4 regions of the Paenibacillus sp. FSL R5-0345 genome follow, and region 1 is predicted to be linked to each of the others. Evidence: riboswitches for the same ligand, from Rfam matches in the RefSeq annotation. Region 1 holds a riboswitch; each other region holds the start of a gene.
What was found. A riboswitch is a leader RNA that binds a small molecule or an ion and turns the genes downstream of it on or off. The one in region 1 is predicted to bind cyclic di-GMP.
Positions count from the first base shown of each region.

Region 2: another riboswitch for cyclic di-GMP. It lies ahead of R50345_RS31070 (anti-repressor SinI family protein); the one in region 1 lies ahead of R50345_RS31560 (choice-of-anchor A family protein).
Region 3: another riboswitch for cyclic di-GMP. It lies ahead of R50345_RS10585 (DUF6612 family protein); the one in region 1 lies ahead of R50345_RS31560 (choice-of-anchor A family protein).
Region 4: another riboswitch for cyclic di-GMP. It lies ahead of R50345_RS03065 (transglutaminase-like domain-containing protein); the one in region 1 lies ahead of R50345_RS31560 (choice-of-anchor A family protein).

Region 1 is NZ_CP009281.1:509,680-517,380, forward strand. Features, by position in the region: gene R50345_RS02290 (YhjD family protein) at 1-392, opposite strand, end outside; cyclic di-GMP riboswitch class I at 779-869, shown strand; gene R50345_RS31560 (choice-of-anchor A family protein) at 980-3,238, shown strand; gene R50345_RS02315 (alpha/beta hydrolase) at 3,409-4,344, shown strand; gene R50345_RS02320 (NusG domain II-containing protein) at 5,075-5,464, shown strand; gene R50345_RS02325 (Gx transporter family protein) at 5,448-6,005, shown strand; gene R50345_RS02330 (ATP-binding cassette domain-containing protein) at 6,035-6,889, shown strand; gene R50345_RS02335 (ATP-binding cassette domain-containing protein) at 6,880-7,701, shown strand, end outside.
Region 2 is NZ_CP009281.1:391,450-399,150, forward strand. Features, by position in the region: gene R50345_RS01740 (2-oxoglutarate dehydrogenase E1 component) at 1-559, opposite strand, end outside; cyclic di-GMP riboswitch class I at 1,032-1,116, shown strand; gene R50345_RS31070 (anti-repressor SinI family protein) at 1,144-1,299, shown strand; gene R50345_RS01745 (helix-turn-helix domain-containing protein) at 1,507-1,836, opposite strand; gene R50345_RS01750 (TasA family protein) at 1,996-2,616, opposite strand; gene sipW (signal peptidase I SipW) at 2,707-3,294, opposite strand; gene R50345_RS01760 (hypothetical protein) at 3,296-4,636, opposite strand; gene R50345_RS01765 (aldo/keto reductase) at 4,860-5,837, opposite strand; gene R50345_RS01770 (PadR family transcriptional regulator) at 5,952-6,515, opposite strand; gene R50345_RS01775 (MDR family MFS transporter) at 6,521-7,701, opposite strand, start outside.
Region 3 is NZ_CP009281.1:2,455,379-2,463,079, reverse strand. Features, by position in the region: gene R50345_RS10585 (DUF6612 family protein) at 193-1,041, opposite strand; cyclic di-GMP riboswitch class I at 1,161-1,252, opposite strand; gene R50345_RS10580 (copper amine oxidase N-terminal domain-containing protein) at 1,370-2,548, opposite strand; gene R50345_RS10575 (hypothetical protein) at 2,713-3,186, opposite strand; gene R50345_RS10570 (Cof-type HAD-IIB family hydrolase) at 3,451-4,251, opposite strand; gene R50345_RS10565 (pseudouridine synthase) at 4,521-5,285, opposite strand; gene R50345_RS10560 (RsmB/NOP family class I SAM-dependent RNA methyltransferase) at 5,288-6,814, opposite strand; gene R50345_RS10555 (DUF309 domain-containing protein) at 6,917-7,369, opposite strand; gene R50345_RS10550 (GTP diphosphokinase) at 7,359-7,701, opposite strand, start outside.
Region 4 is NZ_CP009281.1:673,959-681,659, reverse strand. Features, by position in the region: rRNA gene R50345_RS03075 (23S ribosomal RNA) at 1-2,085, opposite strand, end outside; rRNA gene R50345_RS03070 (16S ribosomal RNA) at 2,346-3,903, opposite strand; gene R50345_RS03065 (transglutaminase-like domain-containing protein) at 4,274-5,083, opposite strand; cyclic di-GMP riboswitch class I at 5,097-5,177, opposite strand; cyclic di-GMP riboswitch class I at 5,286-5,366, opposite strand; gene R50345_RS03060 (class D sortase) at 5,491-6,141, opposite strand; gene R50345_RS03055 (GtrA family protein) at 6,176-6,580, opposite strand; gene R50345_RS03050 (glycosyltransferase family 2 protein) at 6,570-7,550, opposite strand; gene R50345_RS31790 (phospholipid carrier-dependent glycosyltransferase) at 7,649-7,701, opposite strand, start outside.

The sequences.
Region 1 (7,701 bases):
AGCAGCATTCGTTCATGGTATCCGCGACATATAAATTTGGCTTCTATCCCTGTGTTGAGCCTGTTCTGCTCATATACCTTGATTCCCCGTTTTCTCATTTCCGAACGAACATCTCTTAGATCTGCTGTAGCTACTGCCGCGGCGGTTCCAAGAACCTCCAGATAGGGGGCGGGCGTTCGTAAATGTGTAGATAAAATGGCGGAGTCCCGTTCGAAAGCTGATAAAATCATCGGAAGCAATAAATAAGATTTCACCAGCATGTTGTCTCTGCTTTCAGCTCTATGCATGAATCTCATCACCTCTAATGGGAACGTATATTCGTATTCTACCCCGATATCCCAAAAATAATCAATGGTATTTCTAAACAGCCAGTCCAATGTGATTAAATTCACAACGAAAATAGAAAGAATAAAATATATTAAAATTGTAATAATAAAAATTAATGATTTAAGCTTATGAAAAGGAGAATTAGGATGAGAGAGGAAGGAAGTCTCCGCCGTGGATTGGTATTTGGTTTGATTTTTAGTATTCCATTATGGATATCGATATTAGGCTATATACAGTTACTTTAAAATTGAATAAAAACTTTTGCGTGAAGCGCCTTTAGGTGCTTTTTTTGTGCTGGTTAATGTGTATGATTATTAAAAGGAATTGATTGACATTTGTGGGGGCGGAGCGCTAAACTATTATTAGTTCGAAAGTATTAAAAGTCATAGACGATTATTTAATAGGATGCTTAAACTGCCGGTTCTATTTTGCAAAGGGTATACATATATAATCATGATAATAGCAAACCGCCCGAAAGGGTGGGACGCAAAGTCCAGGAGTCTAAAGTGTCTTAAGGACACTATGACCGTCCGACTGCCATGAGAAGGGAATTCTACTTCTTTTTTGGCGGTCTTTTTTGTTGTTAGGTCTTTTAGAGTTTCTGGTAATTATTCTGATTAGATATAAATGATAGATTTAGGAGGTGTGCTTTTTGAAAAGAAGAATAAAACCGCTACTCTCACTAGTATTAGCGGGGGCTTTAATGGTAGGCAATGGACTTTCCGGAGGGCATTTGGTAAATGCAGCAGGGGAGGTACCTCCCTATACTCCTACACCTGTGTTAGGTATTGCAGGGAATTTTAATACTTTTATTTTTGGGGATTTCAAACAATCTAATGATCAGGTTCATGGGCGCCTTGCCGCCAAAGGTAACATTACATTGCAGAATTACGGCGTATCCAAGGATAATCCAGGTGGAGATGTTCTTATTGCTGGTAATGACATTACTTTTACTAATGGTACTATTCATGGAGCATCCGTTTATGGTGGTGTTTTTTCCAGCAACGGTGTAGATCTTAAAGAACCAGCGAGAAAAGGAACGCCTATTGATTTTGATGCTGAAGAGCAATTTCTTATCGGACGTTCTAATGAATTCTCTTCACTTACTACAGTTGGAACTTTCAAAAAGGAATATGGGAAAATAACAATTGATGCTCCGGAATCATTTAACGTTCTTAATCTAAGTGCTGCCGATTTCGCTAATGCTAATGGCTTACAGTTTAATATTGCAAATAACGCCACAGTTATCGTTAACGTTAGCGGAAGTTCAGTTGAAATTCCAAGTTTTCAAATATGGGGAGGCAGCCCTAACAAGGTATTATTTAATTTTTATGAAGCTAGCACTGTAAACATAGGAAGTTTAACGATAGAAGGAACTATCCTAGCTCCGCATGCGAAAGTAACTTATAATTCTGGTGAACTGCATGGGACACTGATTGCAAAGGGATTTGCTGGTGGGGTACAGATGCATTGGTATCCATATGGAGGGGAGGAACCACCTCCGACACCAACGCCGACCGTGACACCAACACCAACGCCGACTGTGACGCCAACACCAACACCGACCGTGACGCCAACACCGACGCCGACCGTGACACCAACACCGACGCCGACTGTGACGCCAACACCGACGCCGACTGTGACGCCAACACCAACACCGACCGTGACACCAACACCGACGCCGACTGTGACGCCAACACCAACGCCGACCGTGACACCAACACCGACGCCGTGCGTGACACCAACGCCGACCGTGACGCCAACACCGACCGTGACACCAACGCCGAAACCAACACCAACGCCGAAGCCAACACCAACGCCGAAGCCAACACCAACGCCGAAACCAACACCAACGCCGAAACCAACACCAACGCCGAAACCAACACCAACGCCGAAGCCAACACCAACGCCGAAGCCAACGCACACACCAAAACCAACACACACACCAACGCCGACTGTGACGCCAACACCAACGCCGGACGTGACGCCAACACCAACGCCGGACGTGACGCCAACACCAACGCCGGACGTGAAGCCAACACCAACGCCGGACGTGACACCGACACCAACGCCGGACGTGACGCCAACACCAACGCCGGACGTGACACCGACACCAACGCCGGACGTGACGCCAACACCAACGCCGACTGTGAAGCCAACACCAACGCCGGACGTAACGCCAACACCAACACCGGACGTGACGCCAACGCCGACGCCGACTGTGACACCAACACCAACGCCGGACGTGACGCCAACACCAACGCCGACTGTGACACCAACACCAACGCCGACGCCGACGCCGGACGTGACACCAACGCCGACGCCGACGCCGGACGTGACACCAACGCCGACGCCGACGCCGGACGTGACACCAACGCCGACTCCGTCGTCTGAGGCAACACCAACGCCGACTCCGTCGTCTGAGGCAACACCAACACCGACTCCGTCGTCTGAGGCAACACCAACACCGACTCCGTCGTCTGAGGCAACACCAACGCCGACTCCGTCGTCTGAGGTAACACCAACACCGACTCCGTCACCGGTGGCTCCGGTATTCCCAACACCAACGCCATCCTCCGTAATTGGCATTATCGTCGTTAATGATGACCCTGTGCCACTTGGACCTGTAGCTTCATCGACGCCAGTACCAGTACCAACACCAACACCGTCGGGTGGTACAGAGGTACTTGTTGATGATGACGAGATTCCATTAGGATCAGTAACGGAGGTAACGCCAACACCGTCACCAGAGGATATCGCCGTGGTGGATGATACAATCCCGCTAGGTAATCCACCTGTGGATGAACTTCCGAAAACGGGAGAATCAAGTCCAGTCCCTTATTATGTAGCTGGTCTAGGTTTTGCACTTATTGGATTGCTAATGAGAAATAGATTCTCCAACAAGAAATAATAAACGGTAATTATAACGAGAACACAAGGTATGCCAGAACAGAAAAGAGCCGCTTTCGGGACTTATTCCGATAGCGGCTTTATTTTGTAATGATTGATATATTTTGGAGCAATCTAAGTAGATGCTATACTGATTTACAACGGATATGAGGAAAGGACGGGGAAGATGAATTGGTATGGTTCTTCATTAGTGCGATCATCGTCATAGGGGCTCTGATCTTTGCGGGCTTTTTCTTTTATGGTATTGCTATTAAACGAGCGCCGAAGGAATTTCTGAGTAATAATCGTGACTTGAAGGTTGATCCCCCGGTTGCCGGGGCTTCTTGGGGGGAGGGGAAGGATTGGATCTCCAGTCAGAGCTTTGAGAATATGGAGATTACATCTGAGGACGGGCTACAACTAAGAGGGTACTTGCTCCTTTCAGATCGTGCTGAAGGTCGTACGGCGATTATAGCTCACGGTTATTCTGGAAAAGGGAAGGATATGGGGGCGTACGCCAAAATCTATTACGAGAGACTGGGCTTTAATATCCTGATTCCCGATGCCAGGGGACATGGGGAAAGCGCTGGGAATTATATTGGTTTTGGATGGCATGAGCGCAAGGATTATTTGCAGTGGATTGAATATATAATAGAAAAGACTGGGCCCAGTGCTCAAGTTGTGCTTCATGGGGTCTCTATGGGTGGTGCTACCGTGCTAATGACCTCAGGTGAAAATCTCCCACCGCAGGTCAAAGCTATTGTCTCGGACTGCGCTTACAGCTCAGTTAAAGCACAATTAGCCTACCAACTACGGCGCATGTATCGCTTGCCAAGTTTCCCTTTTATTCAAAGTGCGAGTCTAATTACTCGTATGAAAGCAGGGTATGGTTTTAGTGAAGCGTCTGCTTTGAAACAGGTGCGGAAGGCGAAGGTGCCGATTCTTTTTATTCATGGGGATGCCGATAATTTTGTACCATATAGTATGATGAATGAATTGTATGAGGCATGTCAGAGTCCCAAAGAGAAGTTCGTAGTGCCGCAAGCAGGGCATGGATTAGCATATGATATGGATAAGACGGGGTATATAAACGTAGTAACAGCCTTTGTGAATCAATATGTAAATTAGATGCCCTGAACGTAGACAGCGCCCGATATCCGCTAGGTAGCGGTTATCGGGCGCCTATATTTTTCCACACATGGCATGTGTCCTTGTGTAAGGTTCGTACAGCCATGCTTTTTCGTTATATTCATCCCCCGCCGTTCGTGAGTAACGGGTGTCTTAATTCCTTGTTATTTCCAGCAGCCGTGTGGCGAGAATAATCCTTCCAATACGACAAAAGCCCTACCTCTCTTTTGCCCTTGCGGCTCCATTGACCGCGCCAGTGTGAATCGGAATGCTATATTTCGAATTTAGTCTCATAAAAAGGAAAGTTTCTGCAAGAAAACATAAAGCCTCTGTGTCCAAAATGCCGATGTGTAAATGAGTCGGCCTGACATCTTCTTGATGGGGATATTCAATATATCGAAAAACAAATACGATATAAATATAGCACAGTATTGTTTAAAAGGCAAATATAATAATCAATTCCAAGATAAGGGTAGTTTGATTTAGGAGGGGAACAAGTAGACCAAGATAGAGCGTTTGATTCGAATATAACTTATGCCGGATTATTTGCGGATTAATTCGGAAAAGCTAGTAAGCCAGAGGGAATGGGACTACGGGGGCTATTTTGCGTGCCTATTTTGTGAACTGCTCTCTAAAACTTACATTAAACCCCAACATTGATTGAAGGATTGAGGGTAGACCGTTATAATTAATAAGTCTGGATTTTAATTAAAAAATAAGGGAGATTTTTATGAAACGCGCAGATGTGTGGTTGATTTCCATCGTGTTAATTGCTGCGCTCGCTTTTCTCGTACCGAGATGGTTTTCGGACAATGATGATAAAGGTGGGGCCGGTAAAAATCTCGTAGCCAATGTGACAGTGGACGGCGAGTTATTTAAAACGGTAAAGCTTACAAAAGAAGAACAAACCATTGAGGTCCGTACCGACCGTGGTTATAACATCTTGAAGGTGCATAATTACGGGATTGAAATGTACGATGCTGACTGCCCGGATCAAGTGTGCCTAGGTTTCGGTTTTATTACCCTGCCCAAACAGACGATTGTCTGTCTACCGCATAGAGTATTAGTGGAAATCACGAGTGCGTCGGGGGAGGATGATATAGATGCCTATGTCCAGTAGTGAATCTGCAACAGCTTTAAAAAGAACGGTAATTATTGCGATTTTCGCCGCGGTGGCGGTAGTGCTTAGTCTAATAGAGGCACAGATTCCGTTGTCAGGAATGGGACTGGTACCGGGTGCTAAGCTAGGATTAGCCAACATCATGATTTTGACTTGTATTTACTTTTTACGTGGACGGGACGCATTCCTGCTTGTCATCCTCAAAACACTGCTCACTGCATTTTTGCTAGGTACTTTTTCGAGCTTATTGTTCAGTTTATTCGGTTCGCTTTTTAGCTTTGTTGTAATGTTCGTATTAATGCTGATTAGTGGCAAAGGTAAGAGTATAAGTTTGATCGGAATTAGTATAGCTGGTGGGATTGCACATAATATCGGTCAGCTGCTGGCAGCTTCAATGGTATTCTCATCCCTTAGTATTTTTTATTATCTTCCCATGCTGCTGATCACTGGAGTAGTAACAGGAATTGCCGTGGGCTATGCAGTCCGTTATTTGGTGGCTTCATTGTCAAAAATATCGTTGTTTGAAGAGTTTTTGGACTGATTAGTCACATCAGCGGAAGGATGACTAACATGAATGAATCATTTGAAGGTCAAGAATTAGAGGGAGAAGGACAAGCTATCATCTCTCTGGATGGGGTATCGTTTGGTTACGATCCTGAGCATCCGATTCTTCAAAATATAACGTTATCTATTTCACAGGGACAATGGGTTAGCTTGGTTGGTCCTAATGGCTGCGGGAAGTCAACGCTAGTTAAGCTACTAAATGCATTGCTGCCTAAGAGTGCTGGCGAAATTGTGGTTAGTGGTATGCAGCTGAGTGAGGAAACGATCGGCAGCATTCGGCAATGCATCGGTATGGTGTTCCAAAATCCAGATAATCAGTTTATTGGAGCCACTGTAGAGGAAGATATCTTATTCGGCCTGGAAGGGCTTTGTTTGTCGTACACAGAGATGGCTGAACGGCTGCACTCATATACGACGAGGCTGGGAATAAATCATCTGTTGTCCAAACACCCGAGTGAGCTGTCTGGAGGACAGAAGCAGCGTGTCGCTATCGCCTCCATTTTGGCTATGGAACCAGGCATCGTCATTTTTGACGAGGCCTCTTCTATGTTGGATGAGGGTAGCAGAAATGATCTTCTTGGCATTTTGCAGGATATGAGAGCGGAAGGAAAGTATACGATCCTTATGATTACGCATGATGCAGATGAGATTCTGGCATCGGATCGGGTGCTTGCGTTGCATGGAGGTGGTCTGGCTGCTGATGTTACACCGGCGGAGCTATTCCGGAACGAGGAGCTTCTGCAAAAATGCCATCTGTGTGAGCCGTACCCTTGGCGTCTTGCACGTGAACTGCAGAATCAGGGCATTCATGTGGATGTTCCCGCCAGTGAAAAGGAGCTTATAGACACGTTATGGCCATAGAATTACAGCAAGTAAGTTACTCCTATGCTGACCGAAGCCTATGGAAGCTGACGGCGCTCCGCGACATTAACCTAAGTGTTCCACTAGGCTCTATGGTTGGTATTGCTGGGGCGACAGGCTCTGGTAAATCGACGCTGCTGCAGTTGTTTAACGGGATACTGAAACCAACGGAGGGTACGGTAAAAGTACTCGATGTAACCATTCAGGCGGGTGAGAAATCACCTAAGCTAATGCCGCTGCGCCGTAGAGTCGGTTTGGTATTTCAATTTCCAGAGCAGCAAATGTTTGAAGATACGGTCGAAAAGGACCTCATCTTCGGACCTCTTAACTTCGGCATGAGCCTTGAAGAGGCCAAGGCACGTGCCAGACAGGCGATGTTGGATATGGGCCTGGATCTGGCACTGCTAGAGCGGAATCCTTTTAAATTGAGTGGTGGACAAATGCGTAAGGCAGCTATTGCATCCGTGCTAGCTATGGACCCTGAGGTCATCGTTTTGGATGAACCTACGGCTACTCTTGATCCTATCAGCCGTGCAGAGCTAATCCGCTTGCTGGAGCGATTATGCCGTGAGCAGGGGAGAACGATCATCGTCGTCACGCATCGGATGGATGAGTTATTGCCTTACGCGGATAACTGGCTTGTCCTTAAAGAGGGCAGCACGGCGTTTCAAGGCAGCGTAAAGGCGCTGGCGGATGACCCTTCGATTCTGGAACAGTGTGGCTTGACGGTTCCGCAGTCCCTTCGTTACTGGCGTGCAGTCGCTGATCGCTTTGGTCTTACGGATGAAGCTCCTCGCTTAATGGCAGAGAGC
Region 2 (7,701 bases), 120 kb from region 1:
AATTATTTAAAGGTGCTGGTGAGCTAGTGGATTCTGCCTGTCTATTCAGCCATTGCAATTCTTTTTCCTCATGCACATGCCCGAATTCATAGGCGATAGTTTTGGTATATGCCTGACGCATACGCTGAACAGCATCCCATCCGGTATGCACGTCATTCGGTGCATTCTCCCAAATGAGTGTGGCAGGTAATGCGATCAGATCCTCACGGGTCAGCCCATAAGTTTCAAGTTCGAGATATTTAGCCATGGGATTGTGGTCCCGCTCAAGCGGATCAATTTCAGCGGCCATATGGCCATATATACGAATATTAGCGATTAACTTGGAAGCTCTTACTGCTTTTCTAAGCCATTCGGTGTCTCCTGAAATGCGAGGCTGTGGAGCCGGTTCGCTATCCGGTGTTAATGGTGGGGGACCCGAATTTGTAAAAAGTTCACGATAATTATTCTCTACGGTGGTTGGGTCTTTCACAAATTGCTCGTATCTTTCTTGAATGTAGCCTAAATTGGGTCCATAATACTTACTCCAAATGGATTCGTTATAGGGCTCTTTGGCTGCCATGAATACATCCTCCTCAACGGATGAACTCCATACGTGACATTTTGTGTCAATGCTTGTAGGAGCTGTGATGATTGCGGTTTCATTCCTCATCTTATTGTGCTACTTTCCACACATGTAATCAATTCATTCTTTCGTCTAATACGTTCGCAAAATGGTATGGGTTAGCTTGTTCTACTAAATAAAGAGTTGTTCTTTTTTATTACCCATTCTAAAGGCCTACTAAAATGATTCTATTATCCTTAATTTTAACTAAATAGGGAATGGGACATTATTATATTGGCTTATATAATTTTATGAATAAGACGAGTATCGCGATAATAGGACAGGAAATTCTATAAAAGAACTTCTATTTTTTGTTTTTTAATGGAAAAACTAATCAGAAATCGACACACTTTTTCACTTTAGTATAGTATAATGTTATTGCAGTTAGCGTTTTTCATATATTTCAAAGTAGATCCTTTCACGTAAAGGGTCCAGTAAAAGGTAAACTTGCCGAAAGGCAGGGGCACAAAGTCGCGGGTCTAAGGTAGAAATACTATGACAGCCGGATTGCCTGGGGACGTAAAATCTTAGGAGGAGATTTTTTGGACAAGTCCAACCAGGGAAGCAACAGAGAACAGCAGGTCATTGATCTAGACGTAGAGTGGGTCCATTTATTATTAGCAGCTAAGAAGGCTGGCATAAAGGCAGATGAAATTCGTCGCTTCTTTCATGAGAAGACTGTGCAAGCCGTGCAGTAATACATTCAGAGCATTACATATCAAATGAGCACAGCGATAACTCGCTGTGCTTTTTTTCTTTATATAAGAAGCTATAAGTTTCAGATGACACACTGTCCTTATATTCTAGTAGAATATAAAACGCCTTCGCAGTCCATATAGGAGAACGAAGGCGCTTATGCTTGATAGTATGAGTAGAAGAGGATCTTATCAGATCAGATGGAAGGATTAATCCTTCTGATCCAGGCGCCATTTCTGGTAGTCCAGAAACTCCTTGAATTCGCGTTTGCTTATGCCTGAGGCCATAGCTTCCTGCACCAATCGGAACCATTCCGAATCTAAAGGTGATTCCTCAGCATCATTAGGTTCTCCATAGAGCAAAGCGTGGATGGATACCTGAAGCGCGTCGGCGATCTTTTCGATAAATTGGATTGAAGGATTGGATTGGATGTTTCTCTCCACATTGCTAAGATACGACTTAGCAACATCCGCTCTGTCCGCAAGCTCAGATAGGGACAATCCCTTTTCTAGGCGGAGATGCTGGATACGTTGGCCCATATTTTGTGGCACTATGCTGACGCCCCTCCGTAATTTTTGTTATTAGTATAGCAAATATCAATAAATTCGACAAAGATTATTGTAAAGAAAAAAGCAGCATCTACTTATCCGCTTTCCGGAATAAGAATCTGCTGCTCTTCGAATGGAAGACTTATTAGATTATTTAGCGGATCCAGCTGTTTGCTTACCTACGAAATCCCAAGTCAGAGTTAATGAATCTTTTTGGAAGTAGTTTTGCTCTTGGCCGTTATCAACAAATTCGAATTGAACGGTGAAGCTATCATTTGTGCCGGCCTTAATTCCAGATGCTTCGCTAGTACCCCAGATTGCATCAAGTCCAGTGTTTTTTACGAGATCCGGTGTCTGAGTCTTCAAATCGGCCAGGGTAGTTTCCCAAACTACTTTCTCTTCACTACCAGGTAAGATGCCGCTTTTATCTTTATTCACCAGGAATTTAACTTTGATGAATTTTGCCAAATCGTTAGCGCCGTTGTTACCACCTACATCATTAATAGAGGTAGCTGTTTTGAGGAGGATCGAACCGATATCAAGTGTACCGTCATTTTTTAGTTTGAAGTCTCTTTTGATCGTATCGCCTGGCTTCAGATCCTTCAAATCAACGATAACAGAAGGATCAGAGTTCAAATCCAGTGTACCTGCTGCGAATGTAGCGGTGCTTTGTGCAGTGTCGCTAAAGTAAGCGAATGTTCCTCCACCAATCAATGATAAACCCAGTGCTGCAGATGCTACGCCAAGACCCAATGTTTTTTTGATACCCATAATTAAAATTCCTCCTCGGTTTTGTGGTTTTTTTATAAAAGTTATATATTGTAACTTCCGGTTCGTAAGCGGAAGCGGACAATCAACGAATTACTGTATTTCAGTTGGAGGTGGAGAGGTGGGCAGTATAGCCGCATTTTTCTTTTCGAGTGCAGCTACAGCCTTCCATGATGAATACAGGGCATAGAGCAGGAGCATCAAGCCTGGTACGATCATGAGCACAACACTTCCAGCTTTGGAAACTGCGAAATTCATAGCGTAACCTACATAAGGTACGGTGACCCCTGCATACTCAGCTACAACATTCGTGGAACTGGTAGGGTTCATATCAGGCGCATCATTGTTATCGCCTTTCGTGCGATACATGGCTTCACCAGTAGCATTGTTCATTGTTGCTTCTACAACACGGTGAGTAATGAGCAGGTTTTCTTCATTTCTAAAGGTGATAACATCGCCTTTTTTGAAGCGATTCATATCTCCTCCGGGTTTTAAAGCGACAATCGATCCGGTTTGAATCCCTGGCTCCATCGAACCTGAGAGTACCGATTTGATCTGGTATCCGAAGAAGGCAGGTTCACCGCCGGAGGCCTTGGATAACACTACGGCTATCACCAGCAGAATAAAGATCACAAGCATGATGCTCGATAATGTATTGTTGATCATTTTTTTAATCCGCATATTATTCTCCACCTTTGTCTTGTTGAGGGGCCGAAGGAGCTGGTGTTGCTGCCGGCGGGGAAGAGGTTGTAGCTTCCGCCTTTGGCGTCTCCTGAGGAACCTTTTGCTGTGGTATATCTTGTGGAATCGTTGGCTCTTCACCAACTTCCGGATCGACCGGGTTAGTAGCTGGGGCTTCAGGTTGCTCTTTATTTATGTTCTCTGGAGCAGCTTCACCTGTCGGTGGAGTCGCTTCCGTTTTTGCTTTCTCTTCAGCTTCAGCTTTCGCTTTGTCCTCTGCTTCTTGCTTTTCTTTTTTCTCCAGGGCCAAACGTTCTTCTTTCTTCGCTTGTTCCAGCGCCTCTAATCGGGCTTTCTCAAGGGCTTCCAATTGTTGTTCGCGGGTTTGACTGATCAATTGGAGCTGACTCTGAAGAGTGCTGATGCCTGAAGTAGCTGATTCTTTAAGATCATTCATTTCAGTATTGAGATTTTCATAAGTGGAGGTAAGCTCGCTAGAGATATTGCCAGCCGGTTGACTAAAAGCAATCAGGTAGGGGAACGGCTGCTGAAACGCCTCATTGCGTAACTCTGGTTGTCCATATACATCACTGGTCACTACCGAAGCAAACGGAAGACCGATGTCGTGAATAGAATTTAGGTATTGGATGACTCCATTTAAGGAAGCATTCAGGGATTCAGAGATTACACCACTTTGATTCAGGCTATTTTGCAGCTCACTGAAGAATTGTTCATCCTTGATTTCTAAACAGTTTGAATCTAGAGAGGTCATATATCCTCCAATCTGGAATAATACGGCTGCTGCTGCGTTCAGCTCACTATTGATTTCGTTCCAAATTTGGCTGTTGGTGGCCAATTGCTCATTAACGCCATCAATTTGAGATTGAAGCGCGGAGATTTGCGAGGAAATCTCTTGCGCTGCGACATCAAGCTCATCCAGCGACATGCCTTCTATTCCCGAAACATCTGAGAGACTGCCTGAAGGGGCATAGCTTTGTAGCGATCCTTTTAAAGCAGTAGCTTTTTCGATATGATCTTTGAGTTCTGTTAGAAGCCCTTTGATCGAGTTTGGAAAGACTTCGCAAAAGCTAATTGTGCTGGTCGCTTGCGTAGTAGCTCCAAAACCACCGTAGGTATTACCCACTTGCTGCGAGGTATACAGAAACAAGACGGAGACAGCCATTCCTGATTGCAGAACACGTAGTCCGATTTGCCTCTTTCTTTTAGGTCTTCTTTTTGCTGATCTGGGTCTCAGAGGAATACCTCCCCTCAATGTCTTGAATTTCTTTGGTTCGTTATTGTCGTTCTCAATAAAGAACAACTTCTGTAATGAATAATACATGGAATAAATTGAAAAGAAAACTGCCAATAAGCCTAGTTTGTGCTCTATAAAGAACGAAAATGTTAATTTATCTCTATTTACCTCGGTTTTTCGCTCGATATCTATTTTTATTCGCAATAGAGAACAATATGTAAGAAATGGGGAGGCATTAAAAATAGCCTAATCATGCGAGAGGCACAATTAGGCTATTAAGAATCCTTTGGAGTTGAATTTGTGGAGCGGGTTAGGGAAGACGAGTACCACGCGAACTAACGTATAAGTCATACCACTCTTTACGAGTAAGCTCCAGCTTGTCCGCATCGGCGCAGGCAGCAATGCGCTGCGGATTCACAGTCCCAATCACAGGCTGAATAGCTGCCGGATGTGTCATTAGCCAGGATAGCACTATGGCTTCGGGTGTTGTTCCTTTTTTATCTGCAAGTTGTTTAACCATGGCAGCGGTCTGGACGATATTCTCTGGTTGATCCTCTAATGAACGTCCGCTAAATAAGCCTTGTGCGAGTGGGCCCCAAGCTTGAAGCTGAATATTCTCCATTCGACAATGCTCAAGGGTTCCCTCAGGAAAGGTAATATCCTTCCAAGGTTCACGGTTTACACTGATTCCAGCATCGACCCAGCTCAGCTTGGCTAGGCTCATATGTAGCTGGTTTACGATAAAAGGCTCATCGCAAGAGGCTTGGAGCATTTTGATTTGCGCTGCGCTCATATTGGATACACCGAAATGGCGAACCTTGCCTGCTGCTTTTAATTGATGCAATGCAGAGGCTACTTCCTCCGGATCCATTAGGGGATCAGGCCGATGAAGCAGCAGAATATCTATATATTCTGTTCCTAGTCTCTGCAATATTCCATCTACACTGCTTAGAATATGCTGGCTTGAGAAATCGAACACATTAGAGCTGTCTCCAGGCTCCATCAGCTTAATACCGCATTTCGATTGAATAATGATTTCTTCGCGGAGTCCTGGGCGTTCTTTGAAGATCTGACCGAACACCTTCTCGGCTTTACCGCGGGTATAAATATCTGCATGATCAAACATATTGATACCAATAGAAAGTGCAGCGTCGACGGCTGCATGTCCTTGCTTAACATTCTCGGCGGTAATAGGTTCATGATCCCAGCCCCCACCAAATCCCATACAACCTAGAGCAATACGGCTGGCTGGTATACCGCGCTTGTTTAAAGGCAGCGTTCTCAACAATGTGATTCCTCCTAGGAAAATATGATTGCGTACACGTACATATTGTACACTTTTAGAATCCTGTATGGTATTTATTACAACTGGGCAGCAAAAAAAGAAGAGGCCTTTAGGCCTCTACTCTAGATTGAGTGGTGTTCCGATATCATTTAACTTACGTGCTACAACGTCATTGTAGAGGTGTTTCAGCCATTTTAGCTCCGTCAGGTTATGTTCATAGGTGCCGTACATGAGATGAAGAGCGGAACGAGGAACAATGGGAATATGTTCTTCATATACCTGATAAGCCAGATTTACCAGATGTTCAGTTTCCCGAATGCGTTCTTCGAGCAGTTTCTCCACTTTGCTTTGATCGACATGACGCGACATGGCTAGCGCCATATACATCGGATGATAGAAAGGCTCGTTCTTTTTAATTTGCTGTAGAATTAACTGTTCGAATAAATTTTTGCCTTGCTCAGTAATACCGTATATGGTTTTATCTGGGCGATCACTGCTGCTAATCACCTCTAAAGCTTCGATATAGCCATCTTGTGCAAGTTTATCGACAGCGTAATAAAGAGACCCAAGCTGCAATTTTGTAATTCGGTCCATGGAGCGTTCTTTCATAACTATTGTAATTTCATAGGGATGCATATTCCGTTCCAGCAGTAGACCGAGAATGGCCAATTTCATCGACATAATCGTTACCTTTTACCCTCGGATGCCTGAGCAGCTTTACTCGGAATGGTGAGGCGGTCTTTTGGCATAAGCAGCACAAAGACTAAACCAAGGACCGCAGGAATCAAGGCCCACATAAAGGTATGTGCGATAGAAGAGGACAGTGCGCTGGATATTTTCTCTAAAATTTCAGGTGGAATCTTGGCTCTTGCTTCAGGTGTCAGGGCCGCCCGCGGATCGCCGAAGGCTGCTGATTGCTCACTTCCGCCAAAAGCGTCGCTAATGCTGCTCGTGAAGCTATTACGCTGAATAATCCCGAAGATTGTAATTCCCAACGTCATTCCAAGAGAGCGCATAAAGGTACTTGTTGAAGTTGCCGAACCGCGTTGGCGCATGTCGAAATTATGGATCGCCGCCATGCTTAGTACGGAGAAGGAGAAGCCTACGCCGAACCCGGTCAAGGCCATAAATATATTCAGCATGAGACGGGAGGTATCTGGTGACAGAGTACTTAGACTATAGACACCTGCGACAAAGCAGACTGCGGACAGGATCATAATGTTGCGGAAGCTGGTTTTGGTTGTAAGCAGCCCCCCGGACTGACTGCCCACGACCGTTCCGATCATCATCGGCATGAGGATCAATCCTGAGTTCGTTGCGGAGCCGCCAAATACACCCTGTACGAAGATAGGAATATAAATTGTAGCTACGATAAAGGCAGAGCCATAGAACAAGGCTGTCACACTACTTGTTGCAAACAACCGTTTACTGAACATCGCGAACGAGATAACAGGTTCAGCCGCCACTCTCTCAATGAGGATGAATGCCAGCAACAGTACAGCAAAACCGGCGAACAAGCCGAGGATAACACTAGAATCCCAAGCGTATTGATTGCCTCCCAGCTCTAGTGCGAACATTAAGCAGATAATGGCGCCGACGAGAGTGAAGGCTCCGCCCCAGTCGATGCGCTGTTTTGCATGAGAGATCGACTCTTTGTAAGAAGTTGCGATCAGAAACAGTGCAATAATTCCGAGCGGCAGGTTAATGTAGAATACCCACTGCCAGCCTACATAGTCGGTGATATATGCACCCAGTAACGGTCCTAGTACACTGGAGATTCCGAAGACGGCACCGAATAGGCCGGTCAGCTTTCCTCTTTTTTCAGGAGGGTAAATGTCGAAGACGATGGTGAAGGCGATAGGCATTA
Region 3 (7,701 bases), 1.9 Mb from region 1:
TTTCACGTACTTATAAATTAATTCAGTTTATTAATTACATAAATAGCATGCGCTAAAACCCTAATAAATGGAAGGTCAATTATATATTTAACTATTCTTTACTGATCTCACTACCGGTAGCCACTGTCAAGAATCGAGCAAAAAGCGCTGCTCTATTGAACAGCGCTTTTTACTCGATATGAAATGCCTTTATTATTCTAGTTCAGCCGGCTTTACAATGGCTGTACCTTTGTTATTCTTGGAATATTTAGCTTCAATTTTCGTGGTGTATGTATCTTTTTCTCCGTCACTGGTCAGCACATAACTCAGATCGACTGTCAGCTTTTCCGTCTGCCAGGTCTTAGTATTGACGAACAATTTCCAAGTTACGCTTTTCGGTTGAACGGTCTCACCATCCCAGAGATTCTCCTGGTCATACAGCGCGATTATTCCCTTAGCTGCTGTCGGATCAGTTATCGTGAACTGTAGGACCGTCTGTGCGCCAACATTGTTGACTTTCATCGATTTTTTATAACTTTTGACCGAATCAAGCATGGAAACAGGATCATATTGACCTTTCGAGTAAAAAGCATTCCACTCCGCCTTCTCCAGTCCAAGCCAATACTGTGCATTGGGATCGATGGGCTCCCCGTCATCGTCGTAACCCTCGTCTTCAGATTCATCGATAAGCTCACTTCCGTCTACAAGATAGTAATACTCCTTGTCATTGGCATACAGGCTGTAAGATGTTTTTAAAAGACTGCTATCGACGGTGCCTGCTGCGGCAAAATTCGGCAGACGGTTGATATCCAGCTTCAGTGTGTTGGTGTTGCTGATACGCACCCCTCCGCTTTGAATATCCTGTTTTTTGGTCACATCTAAGTGGAAATTCTTTAGTGCTTTGGAGGCTGCCGTTACTTTGCTGATCATTTGATCCGCAGTGACTGCTGCTGTCGTAGCTGCAGACACAACTTGAGGATTAGACATCCATCCGATCGTTCCGGACAGCAATAAAGCACCCGCTGCCAACCCTGTACCTATTGTTTTAAAAAAACTCTTCATGTACTTCCCCTTTCGGCCCCTTGCGATAATGTAACACCGTATAGGTCGGAATAATAAAAACAGCTCGAAATAGACTACACGTCCTTCAGAACTATCCTTTATGATTCATAAGACATCCCTATGGCGGCCTGGCGATCATTTCCTTCTGTAGAAAGGCTTTAGACCCATGGCTTTGTGTCATCATCTTTCGATGATTTTACCTTTAACGCGGACATTCAATTAGTTTAAATTAGATTAAAGGACGTTTGTCCCTTTGCCAATTTTAGCATGGTCATATTTACCTGTAAACGACTTATCTTCCATTTATCTTTACAATAAAGGTAATAGATTAATTTTTATTCAAATTGCTGTTTTCTCTTTCATCAAAGTCCTGGTCTAGGCTGGTGTCAGTATTATAAGTCCAATGACCCTTAACATATTTCAAGTAAATAAGAGCTTCGTATTTATCATTGTCTACCCCTTCATTGTATGTAACATCGCTCCAATCGAGTTTCCCATGGACGACAGCTTCCTTTTCTCCTAGGTAAACGACTCGTTCGTCGGTTAGCAAGTACCTCGATTCAGAATTGGCAAAGTGCCCCTTCATCATACTTTCCCATGTCACCGAACTGAACACAACAGCATTCCATTCTTTAATAATCGAGGGGTCTGTATATTGGGTAGTAAGATCAAGATTTTCGGAGTTATACGCATTGTAATAGGTTCTTAGATCTGCCAATACGGCATTCTGCTCGGTTTGATGATTCTCCATAATAACCGCAGCTTTCTTATCAATATCCGCAGGAAGCTCCATACGATTAAAAATCAAGCTATCATTCGCGATCTTCCACTGTCCTCGTTCATATCGAATATCGAAAAGATACACAGCTTCTCGCTTCAATTCTTCTGTGTTCTTAATGTAAGTTACTTGAAGATTCGCTTCACTAGCAGAAGTGTATTCAATCCGATCTATTGTCACTTTGAAGTCTTTAACTGCGATTTCACTGATTGGTTGATTAGCTTCATAATCATATTCTAGATTCATATAACCTAATTTAAGATTATCAGATGTTAATAAACGGGGACTAAACGTTTCGTAGTATTTCGTAAGTAGTTCTTGAATAGCAGCTTCCTGACCCTCTCCGTACGGTTTCAAGCTCACAGATAGCTTAGATTGATCATAACTAACCGAATATTTCGCTAAGTTACTAACCAAACGAAGAGGAAGATACACTTGTCCATTAAGGACAGGAATCTCTTTATCCAAATAATAAGTCACTCCGTCGTAGTAAATGATAGCCTCACCAGCCCAGAATTCGATTTTGGCACCTCTTATGACCCCTGAGATTTTACGAGTATCAGGATCAAATGATACCTTATAACCCATGGCGGAGAAAAATTGGCGATACGGCACGTACATAACACCAGACTTTAAGATCGGATGAACGCCAGCAACCTTTACATTATTCACAAACATCTGAATAGATTTGTCAGCAGACGCTGTCCCTATAACAAGCGGTGTAGTCATTATCAAGCAAAAGCTCAATAAAAGAACCGCAAACTTTCTAACCATTTAACACATCCTATTCTCAATAATGGCGTAATTTGTTCTACCTGTTTAATTCAACTTCTTCTATATTTCCGTCCCATTCCATGATGAATTTTTTATGAAGGGAAGTGTTTCTATAAATACTATTGAACTTGATTAGCTAAGTCTACTAGATCGGAATCATCCAGTTTGTAATCACCTAACAGATCAAGATTTCCGTTGATATAATAAACAAAGCGGGCCAAGAAACCATCTTTGCTCTCCCACCAAATAGATTGACTGGTCTCATCCTCATCGTAATAAGCCTGTTTTCCGTTTTTTAGTGTATAAGGTTGTTTACCTTGTTCAGATACTTTCTCTGGATCATTTATAACCTTACTTAGAATCAACCTAATTTCCTGTGTGGTCTGCTTGTTTTTATAATGAAAGATATATTGTTGGAGTATATATGGATTATCAAGTTCTATCTTCGTACGAACTTCATTCACTTCAAATGGAAATCTAAACGGCTCAGCGAAATCATAATTCATCGATAAAACCCTATCTTGATTACTACCGCTGCATCCACTTATTAAAATAATCAATATTAATAAAACATAAGAAAAAACACTCTTCATCTCTTCCCTCCTTCGTATTACATAACAAGTAAAAGGTAGCAAATTATTTGGGTACACATACCATCAATTCACCTAAGAATACATCAACCAAATATTGGAATTAACATCTATTATATCAAACAAGTATAGAGATTAAAGGAGGATATGAAACTAGCAAACCAAAGAGTACTAGAATGAATTACCTTCACAACAAAAAAAGCATAAAACAGACTCCCGTCCGCTTTATGCTTTGCACCTAAACTTATTTCACAAATCCAAAAAATCTTAGGATAAACAATATTTTACGAGCGCATCACGCACACCATGCTCGTTGTTCGAACCCGTTACAGCATTCGCTGCCGCTTTTACCTCTACAGGAGAATTATCCATCGCCACACCCATCCCTGCGTAAGTAAGCATAGAAATGTCATTAAAATAATTACCGATGGAGAGAACTTCTTCTTGCGGTATTCCCAGCTTCACAGCAAGATTTTTTAAAGCGTTACCTTTAGAGGATTCCGGATGCATCAAATCAACGAAAAATTCACCACTTCGCAAAATATTGTACTCAGGAGCCCAAGTACGCCATTCACGTTCAGCTTCGTCAAGGATTTCTGGCTGTGTAAATACAGTAAACTTAACAACCGGTTCACGGAAATCTTCCCAGGCTGGCAGTGTTGCTGGCACAATACGAAAGTGCTCATACATATAATTAGCTTCTTTTGTCAGGTTCTCTACATTATCAACGTACATATCAAAAGCAGTATTCACATCATAATGAATATTGTGTTTACGGCAATAGTCAATATAGGGGTCAAGACCACGTGCATCCATACCGTATTGATGCAATACTTCACGATCTTTCACACGTACCGTTGCAGCCCCGTTGTGACCTAGTACGTAACCAGACAGCCCTATTTCCTCCATAAAAGGAATCGAGTTCTGTGGACTGCGTCCCGTACACAATACGATTTGACCGCCAAGGCGTGTAACCTCAGCAATAGCTTCTTTATTCTCAGAGCTTAAGTGGTGATCATCATTTAATAGCGTACCGTCCACATCTAGTGCAATCAGTTTGTATCTCATACTCCACCATCCTTGTCTTTCTTTTTCTATATATATTGAACTTGAGGCTTTTGTGTTAAGTGTCAGTCGCAACTACGGTGAATGTTTGGACTTCCAGCCGCTGTTGTTTCCAGATTTCTTAATTTATACCGTTTAATAGCGGATGAAATCCGGAAACAAAGGCGGTCGCTATCGCTCTTACAGTTCCAAAATTCCCCTCCGTCTCTCCCTTCTCTTATACCAAGTTTCCAAATTCAATTTATATATCAATTTATATATCAGTTTCTCTACTATCCTTCTGACCCATCTGCCCCTAAGAGTGCCAGCTCCTCTGACGTCAGTTCCCGACAAGCTCCCAGCGGCAGACTTTCATCAAGCTTCAATTCTCCCATAGATACACGTTTCAGAAAAGTGACTTTTTTGCCTACCGCCTGAAACATACGCTTCACCTGATGAAATTTCCCCTCAGTAATGATAAGTGAAATATGGGAAATCACTTTGCTGCCGCGCTCTCTTCCAAGAATGGTTAAGTGTGCAGGCAAAGTAACGTAGCCATCTTCCAGCTCCACCCCTGCTGCAAAAGCCGCGACATCATCCGCGTCTACATCGCCCTCGATGGTTGCCTCGTACGTTTTCGGGACATGCTTACGTGGCGACAGCAATTCATGGGCAAGCTTCCCATCATTAGTGATCAGAAGCAGTCCCACAGTATCCTTATCTAGCCTTCCTACAGGAAACGGTTCAAACTGTGCATATTCATGCTTTAAAAGATCCAAAACTGTCCGATCCCGCTTGTCCTCCGTAGCTGACAGGACACCCGGGGGTTTGTTCATCATAAGATATATGAATTCACGGTAGGTAACAGCCTCTCCCCCTACCTCTATTTTATCGGCATAAGGATCCACATGGTACCCACTATCTTTTACCACTGTCCCGTTCACCAATATTAAGCCTTGTTTAGCTTGTTTACGGATATCACTGCGCGACCCCACTCCAATATGGGACAATACTTTATCTAATCGTTGTTTTTTGGCGGGCTTACCTGATTGGCTCATTGTTACATCCACCTCCAGCCTGCGGGATATTCGTTCTTGAGTATGCCATCCTGCCATTTCCCCCAGCCTGCGCTATAACCGTCAATGCAGACCAGAACGTATCCTTTTTGGGCACTTCCTATTCTAATAGAGAGACGTTCTTGAGCAATCGACAACGTCTCTCCTTTAAGATAGGAAATAGCTTCATGATTCGTACTGGAGAGTGAGACACTTCGGCAGCTTTCTCCCGGATGTAAAGCTGTAGCCATCGGATGACCTGGAATAAATCTGCCGTTACGGATTTGTCCTACATACCATCCCGGACGAATCGTCTTTAATCCATTTAGTCTTTCCTTAGGAAGCGGAGAAATGTACAAATGATCCCCGAACAGAACAGGATATCCTTGAGGTTCCCAGCCAAGCTGATCTCGTACAAAACTCCCATACGCAGCCAAAGCCTGCTCGTCACCTGAAACTTGCCGACCACGGTCAGCGCCACCAGTAGCTTTGTGAGAGGGTTTCCCTTCTTTCCCCCGTCTTCCTTCTGATTTATTGGATGATTTAACATGTGCTGCACTTTTTGGAGTAGTAGTTCTTGCTCTTGCAGATTCGTTTAACTTGACCTCTAAGTGATCACGTTCCTCCATTGAGCGCTTAGTTCCCCCATGTTGCAATACAGCCATGAAATGTCCTTCGCCTTTCACCTTATGCGGCCACAGTCTTGCTGTACCTGAGAGTTCTCCGAAGCCAGGAGCGAATGAGCCTGTACCTCCTACCGCTACCACTGAGAACTGTGGATGTTCAGAAATAAACTCCGCTATAATCTCCTCATTTTCTTCTGTAGCAAAGGTACAGGTGGAATAGACAAGTGTACCTCCCGGTGCCAATGCTGTTGCAGCAGAACGTAAAATATCCCGCTGCATGGAAGCATATTTGGCAGGTGTACCTGAATCCCACTGCTTCACCATGTCTTCATCTTTACGGAACATCCCTTCACCAGAGCAGGGAGCATCAATCAAGATTTTGTCAAAAAATAATGGGAATGCAGCCGCGATATGATCTGGGCTTTCATTCAGTACAACACCATTACGCACTCCATACAGCTCCAGATTTTTGGCTAGGGCTTTAGTCCGTTCCGGATGAAGATCATTACTAACCAGCAATCCTTCCCCTAACAGCTTGGCTGAAATCTGAGTAGATTTTCCTCCAGGTGCGGCACATAAATCAAGTACACGATCACCCGGCTCTACATTTAGCAATTCTACAGGTGCCATCGCACTTGGCTCTTGAATGTAATACAATCCTGCATGGTAGTGAGGATGTTTGCCTGGTCTAGCGCCATTCTCTGTATAAAATCCAGTAGGACACCAAGGAATCGGTTCCAATCCTAAAGTAGAAAGAGCTTTTAAACTCTCCACGGAAATTTTCAATGTGTTAACACGGACGCCTCCGTAAGGAGTTTCCTTATAAGAATTCGCAAATTGATTATAATCTGTTCCCAGCATGTCCATCATACGTTCGCTGAAAGAACTAGGCAATTGTGCCGCCATGATGCCGTCCTCCTGATAGTATTGCAAAAATTTAGGTGTTTAAAGATTCAAGGAACACCCTTACGGGTGTCCCTTATACAATACTCATATATAGAGGATCTTTTACTTACGATGAAAGGATGTCGGTCTCTGAGGACCACGTCGTTGAGGGTTATTCGGTGTGATAGCTACAGCTGCAGTCTCCACTTGGTCGGCTAGACTTGGATCAATAATCTCTATGGTTAGATCGTAATAAGAAAATGGCCGTTCATCATATAATGCTAAGCGCCGAACATAATCTTTCACTTCTTCCACGAGTTTCGCCAGATTAATGCCGAGTGTCACTGCTGGATATTCTTCCAGTTTGGCAGAAGCACCACTCAGCATAATAGCTGCACCGCGAACATTCTGATTGCGAAAATGGTATAACCCTACCGCTACTTGGAGAAGTGCTTTGTACAAAGGATTTCGGTCCTGGGCAAGCCACAGTTCTTCGAGCACCTCGTGACATTCAAAATAATCCCTGTCACGATTAAAGTACACTAGGTATTCCAAGTACAATGGTTCATAAGCCATCCGGTAAACTATCCTTTTTAGCTGCGGAAAGAAGTCCCCGTACATGATCCAGAAGTTCCTTCATTGCTTCCATATCCTGAACCTGCCATATTTCGTTAAAGCGAGCCTGCGTATCTATTGCTTCATTCACCAAATGATAGAAATACAATTGATGAATGGCCTTGAGAATCTGAGTGGTCATATTCGAATTTTCCTCGAATGTCTTCTGTGCTTCCAGAATCTCTTCCCGAATACTGGACATTTCGCTGTCGAGGATCGATGCTGCTTCAGCTGCTGTTTTTAGTCGAACACGCATTTCATCGGGTAGACTTTCCCGATATTTATAGTTCAGG
Region 4 (7,701 bases), 160 kb from region 1:
CGCGGGTAACCTGCATCTTCACAGGTATTAAAATTTCACCGGATCTCTCGTTGAGACAGCGCCCAAGTCGTTACGCCATTCGTGCGGGTCAGAATTTACCTGACAAGGAATTTCGCTACCTTAGGACCGTTATAGTTACGGCCGCCGTTTACTGGGGCTTCGGTTCATAGCTTCGGGTTACCCCTAACCACTCCCCTTAACCTTCCAGCACCGGGCAGGCGTCAGCCCGTATACTTCGCCTTGCGGCTTCGCACAGACCTGTGTTTTTGCTAAACAGTCGCTTGGGCCTTTTCACTGCGGCCCCCTCGTGCTATTCACACTACCGGGGCACCCCTTCTCCCGAAGTTACGGGGTCATTTTGCCGAGTTCCTTAACGAGAGTTCTTCCGCGCGCCTTAGAATTCTCTTCTCGCCTACCTGTGTCGGTTTGCGGTACGGGCACCTTCTCCTGGCTAGAGGCTTTTCTTGGCAGTGTGAGATCATGACCTTCGCTACTACAATTTTCGCTCCCCATCACAGCCCAGCCTTAATGATGTGCGGATTTGCCTACACATCAGCCTCACTGCTTAGACGGACATATCCATCAGTCCGCGTCACTACCCTCCTGCGTCACCCCATCGCTCATAGCGGATTACGGTGGTACAGTAATTTCAAACTGTTGTCCTTCGACTACGCCTTTCGGCCTCGCCTTAGGTCCCGACTTACCCTGAGCGGACGAGCCTTCCTCAGGAAACCTTGGGCTTTCGGCGGATCAGATTCTCACTGATCTTTTCGTTACTCATACCGGCATTCTCACTTGTATGCTGTCCAGCGCTCCTTACGGTACACCTTCAACCCACATACAACGCTCCCCTACCCCAGATACATAGTATCTAGCCATAGCTTCGGTGGTGTGTTTAGCCCCGTTACATTTTCGGCGCAGAGTCACTCGACCAGTGAGCTATTACGCACTCTTTCAATGGTGGCTGCTTCTAAGCCAACATCCTGGTTGTCTGTGCAACTCCACATCCTTTCCCACTTAACACACACTTGGGGACCTTAGCTGATGGTCTGGGCTGTTTCCCTTTTGACAATGGATCTTAGCACTCACTGTCTGACTCCCGGCAATAAGTATATGGCATTCGGAGTTTGACTGAGCTTGGTAATCCTTGCGGACCCCGCACCCAATCAGTGCTCTACCTCCACTACTCTTATACCGAGGCTAGCCCTAAAGCTATTTCGGGGAGAACCAGCTATCTCCGAGTTCGATTGGAATTTCTCCGCTACCCCCACCTCATCCCCGCACTTTTCAACGTGCGTGGGTTCGGGCCTCCAGTGCGTGTTACCGCACCTTCACCCTGGACAGGGGTAGATCACACGGTTTCGGGTCTACGTCCACATACTAAATCGCCCTATTCAGACTCGCTTTCGCTGCGGCTCCGTCTTCTCGACTTAACCTTGCATGTTAAACGTAACTCGCCGGTTCATTCTACAAAAGGCACGCCATCACCCATTAATAGGGCTCTGACTTTTTGTAAGCACACGGTTTCAGGTTCTATTTCACTCCCCTTCCGGGGTGCTTTTCACCTTTCCCTCACGGTACTGTTTCACTATCGGTCGCCAGGTAGTATTTAGCCTTAGCAGATGGTCCTGCTGGATTCATACGGGGTTTCACGTGCCCCGCACTACTCGGGATCCGTCTCGGAGAGAACACAGTTTAGGTTACAGGGCTTTTACCTCTATCGCGGGCCTTTCCAGACCTCTTCGCCTACCATATTCCTTTGTAACTCCATGTGAGACGTCCCACAACCCCTAAGAGCAAGCTCTTAGGTTTAGGCTGTTCCGCGTTCGCTCGCCGCTACTGACGGAATCACTATTGTTTTCTCTTCCTCAGGGTACTTAGATGTTTCAGTTCCCCTGGTCTGCCTCTACATACCCTATGTATTCAGGTATGAGTAACTGCGAATTACCACAGCTGGGTTTCCCCATTCGGACACCCCCGGATCAAAGCTTGCTTACAGCTCCCCGAGGCAGTTTCGTTGTTCGCCACGTCCTTCGTCGGCTCCTGGCGCCTAGGCATCCTCCGTGTGCTCTTATTAGCTTAACCTTGATTTCTCCGCAGGAAAATATCATACGATATCTCTCTTGGAATCATCTCACTAATAACATTTACTTGTTTGCACAAGTTGCTAAAAGATGTTCTAAAACGCAAATTCGTTTCGGTATCCAGTTTTCAAGGATCAAGTCTTACTTGAGAGCTTAAACTCTCAAAACTGAGCAACGAGTGAGTAACAGGCCTAAACCTGAGATTGTGGAAGTTTAACTTCCGATTTGAATGTCTTCATTGCAGAAGACGATTCTCCATAGAAAGGAGGTGATCCAGCCGCACCTTCCGATACGGCTACCTTGTTACGACTTCACCCCAATCATCTACCCCACCTTCGGCGGCTGGCTCCCTTGCGGGTTACCCCACCGACTTCGGGTGTTGTAAACTCTCGTGGTGTGACGGGCGGTGTGTACAAGACCCGGGAACGTATTCACCGCGGCATGCTGATCCGCGATTACTAGCAATTCCGACTTCATGCAGGCGAGTTGCAGCCTGCAATCCGAACTGAGACCGGCTTTGATGGGATTGGCTCCGCCTCGCGGCTTCGCTTCCCGTTGTACCGGCCATTGTAGTACGTGTGTAGCCCAGGTCATAAGGGGCATGATGATTTGACGTCATCCCCACCTTCCTCCGGTTTGTCACCGGCAGTCACTCTAGAGTGCCCAACATTACTTGCTGGCAACTAAAGTTAAGGGTTGCGCTCGTTGCGGGACTTAACCCAACATCTCACGACACGAGCTGACGACAACCATGCACCACCTGTCTCCTCTGTCCCGAAGGTCGCCACTATCTCTAGTGGATTCAGAGGGATGTCAAGACCTGGTAAGGTTCTTCGCGTTGCTTCGAATTAAACCACATACTCCACTGCTTGTGCGGGTCCCCGTCAATTCCTTTGAGTTTCAGTCTTGCGACCGTACTCCCCAGGCGGAGTGCTTACTGTGTTAACTTCGGCACCAAGGGTATCGAAACCCCTAACACCTAGCACTCATCGTTTACGGCGTGGACTACCAGGGTATCTAATCCTGTTTGCTCCCCACGCTTTCGCGCCTCAGCGTCAGTTACAGCCCAGAAAGTCGCCTTCGCCACTGGTGTTCCTCCACATATCTACGCATTTCACCGCTACACGTGGAATTCCACTTTCCTCTTCTGTACTCAAGTCACCCAGTTTCCAGTGCGACCTTAGGTTGAGCCCAAGGTTTAAACACCAGACTTAAATGACCGCCTGCGCGCGCTTTACGCCCAATAATTCCGGACAACGCTTGCCCCCTACGTATTACCGCGGCTGCTGGCACGTAGTTAGCCGGGGCTTTCTTCTCAGGTACCGTCACTCCGATAGCAGTTACTCTACCGGACGTTCTTCCCTGGCAACAGAGCTTTACGATCCGAAAACCTTCATCACTCACGCGGCGTTGCTCCGTCAGGCTTTCGCCCATTGCGGAAGATTCCCTACTGCTGCCTCCCGTAGGAGTCTGGGCCGTGTCTCAGTCCCAGTGTGGCCGTTCACCCTCTCAGGTCGGCTACGCATCGTCGCCTTGGTGGGCCGTTACCCCACCAACTAGCTAATGCGCCGCAGGCCCATCCCTCAGTGACAGATTGCTCCGTCTTTCATTCTTTCTTCAGGAGAAAAAAGAAATTATCCGGTATTAGCTACCGTTTCCGGTAGTTATCCCAGTCTAAGGGGCAGGTTGCCTACGTGTTACTCACCCGTCCGCCGCTAAGTTATTTCGAAAGCAAGCTTTCAAAATAACTCCGCTCGACTTGCATGTATTAGGCACGCCGCCAGCGTTCGTCCTGAGCCAGGATCAAACTCTCCAATTAGTATTGAAAAGAGCGATATGCTCATTTTGAAACATCTGACGAGAAAATTAATTCTCTAATTTGGATTTCACTTTCGTGATTTCCTACTCACTCGTTGTTCAGTTTTCAAAGATCAAGTTCTCGTTGGCGCCGTTTAATGTCTCAGCAGCAACTCTTATAATATATCATGTTGTTCTCAGTAATGCAAGCTTTATTTTTCGAAAGCCGTTTATATAACTCTCTCAAACATTGCCTGTACGCTGTCTAACAACGCTTAACTATAATAACCTATCTACTCATAGAAAAGCAACCCCTAATAGAAAAATAAACAACCAGCTTAATTATTAAGCTGGTTGTTTATTTAATAGAGTTATGATTCTAGCGTTTCAAATTAATAGTATTTTGCTGCAGTATACTTACTTGAAGCCTTAATAAAATCCGTATTCTTCTTACTCTTCGCTGCCGATGCATCTACCGTGGTATCAATAGTAACCCATTTCCCATCCATCAATACTTCATTCCATGCATGGTATTGCGTAACGTAGCTAGTATTCCCCATCACCAATTTAGCAGGCACATCTACACTACGCAGCATTGCGGCAAAAAGAGAAGCATAGTCATAGCAGATTCCCTTTTTAGTATTCAAAGTGTTGTTAATGTTCGGAATGTAATCTGTTGTTACATTATTAGCAAGAGAATAATCATATTGCACATTAGCAACTACATAGTTATAGATTGCTTTAACTTTCTCTTCATCTGTTGTTTTACCTTTTGTAAGCTCTTTAGCCTTAACGATTGCTTTATCAGAAGAACTCCATTTCACATTCTGTACGGAGCCCAAATATACGGAATTTGAGTCGTTCATAGTTAAATCTACTACTTCAGAATAGAGAGCCTTATATTTATTACCCGTTGTATTCTCAAGAACAGAAACTTTATAAGTCCCATTCCCTTGTTGCAAAGGGAAGTCCTCAGCTTGTCCAGAAGCATATAAATTGTATGTATAGCTACTGTTATCTTTTGTGATCATCAGCTTAACTCTTTTATCTTTTGGAATATCGTAGTTAATACCGATTACACCTTGAGCCAATTTGGATGTATTCAACCAGTTTGAATCTGCGCTTGCAGCTTGAGCTGTGCTTACTGGAACCGAAGTAATCAGCACGAACAGCGCCACCATCATAAAATAAACCTTTTTCACGGATAAAACTCCTTTCGGTAGCTGGCTGCCATCCTTTCGGGAAGGCCCTTTAGCTTTGCGTCCCTACCTTTCGATAGGTTTGCCGTTATCGTATAAGCTCTATCTGTTCTAATTTCGCTAGACAAATTAACAGAATCAGTCCAAGTAGAAATATGAATCTTAGATTCTTATATATTTTATAAAAACAAAAAAAGCCTCTTCATTCGGTAACTGGCTGCCATCCTTACGGGAAGGCCCTTTAGCTTTGCGTCCCTACCTTTCGATAGGTTTGCCGTTTATCGTGTTTAGCTTTTATAGTCTTATACTACCATATTTATCCTCGTAAACAAGAACAAAATTGCTAGTTTTACTATTATTTTATAGTTATCTCTCTGTATTTCAGTTCTCTTGTCATTTCTCATCAACTATTAGGTAAGCTTAGCATGAACAATCAAACGATGTGTAGGATCTACTAGTGGGTCACACGTAATTAGAGTAAGAATCTTATCCTTGTTATTCCCGTCAAGAACAGACACATCACTGGGAAGTACAACAGAAATATCATAAACCTCGTAATTATATACCTGATCGCTCGTTTTTACCGTGATTACATCCCCAACCACAACTTCATTCAATCTGTTAAACAATCTGCCCGTAGTTCTAGCTCTATGAGCAGCTATTGCGGCGTTCCCGATTTCTCCAAGCGGGGCCGTTTCTTTCATATGGGCCGCAGCATGCTTCATATTTGCTTTTGTTGCTCCTTCTAATACTGGCAGCTTCAGATCAATCTTAGCAATCTCTATTAATGCGATAACTTTGCCGCCCACTTCAATCTCCGGTTCTGGCTTTTCTGTTTCTTGAGGCTGTGCCTGTGCATCTAGAACGGATTCCTCTGCTAGTAGCTGAGTGACCTCGGCATATCTACTCTTCAGATCAGGTGGTGGAGTGCTTTCGATGGTGCTCAGTTCAGCCGTTTCTAATAGCTTCTCCTGCTGCCAGTCGTTATACCATTCGTTAGCTTTTGGATAGAGCATGATAAGGATCCCAGCCAGTATGAGCACATACGAGAATTTACGCATGATTTTCACCTCCGTGGATTGGTTCTACTGCACTTTAGAATACCCATTTACGACTTCCGAAGAAGTTAATGATCACCGTCACAAACGTTACTAATACCTTAGAGATCAACACTTGAATGCCTAGTTTGTCAGTCAACAGATGCATTAGCAACAGCGATATTCCGAGCACTACCAGATTCAGTATGATAAACTTCAGCAACTGAGCCTTATCAAAGCCCTCTTTACTGCCACGATTGTGATCCTTGAAGGTAACTTTTTTATTCAAAATAAAGCTGTTCGCTGTCCCTGCACTATAAGAAATCACCTGTGCCAACGCATATACCATTCCAAGTGAGTTCAGTAATGTGAAGATTACGAAATCAATTAGGGTATTCACCAAACCTACGGCATTAAATTTAAGAAACTGTATAAATGCAGCGCGTAAGTTCTTATCTGACATTATTGTAGTCCTTCCGGCGATCCACTTGTTCCTCGTTAGGATATCCTTTAGTCTCACTTACAATATATAGCGGTCTATCCTTAGACTCGTCATAAATCCGTCCGATATATTCTCCAATTACACCTAACAGCATCAGAACGATACCATTAAAGAGCAAATTGACGCCTACAATGGAAGCCCAACCTGGAACCGTCCATGATGTGAAGAAGATTCTTTGAAATAAGACGAAGAATAAATAGAGAAAGCTAGAAAAGGATAGAAAAAATCCAACATACGTAGCAATTTTAAGTGGTTTATGGGAAAAGGAAGTGATACCATCTAGCGCAAAACGAATCATTTTCTTGAGCGGATACTTGGTTTCACCTGCATAACGCTCTTCCCGCTCATACTCCACCATCGTCTGCTTAAAGCCGACCCAGCTTACCAAACCTCTGACATACCGATTTTTTTCCTTGAGCCCCCGTAAGACATCACATACTTTACGATCAATAAGACGGAAATCGCCTGTATCCGTAGGAATGTCCACACTTGTCATGCTGCTGAGCAGCCGATAAAACAGCTTCGCCGTTACCTTCTTGAACATCGTCTCCCCACGGCGCTTCAGCCGCTTCGCATACACAACATCATAGCCCTCTTTCCACTTCTCGATCATTTGCAAAATGACCTCAGGCGGATCTTGAAGGTCAGCGTCAATAACAACGACCGCTTGACCTTCAGCATAGTCCATGCCAGCTGTAATCGCTACCTGATGTCCGAAATTACGCGAGAAGTCAATTAGCTTGACGCATTCATCTCGATCACTGATCTCCCGAATCATCTGGGCCGAACGATCACGACTTCCGTCATTAACGAAGACTAGCTCATAAGTATCGCCGCATTCGTCCATTACTTTTTTCAAACGTTCGTAAGTAACGCTAATTACTTGCTCCTCATTGAACATGGGTACAATTACACTATATCTGGCTTTCACCTTTATTCCTCCTACAAGCTTTATGGAGCGTTACATCTTCCTATTCTTCCTAATAACGCTTTAAGCATAAACTTATTGTTATAGATTCTTTTTAGAGCTTAGAAAACCCAAGAAGGGAACCAACGCAGCATGTTCTTCACGTAATCACCGC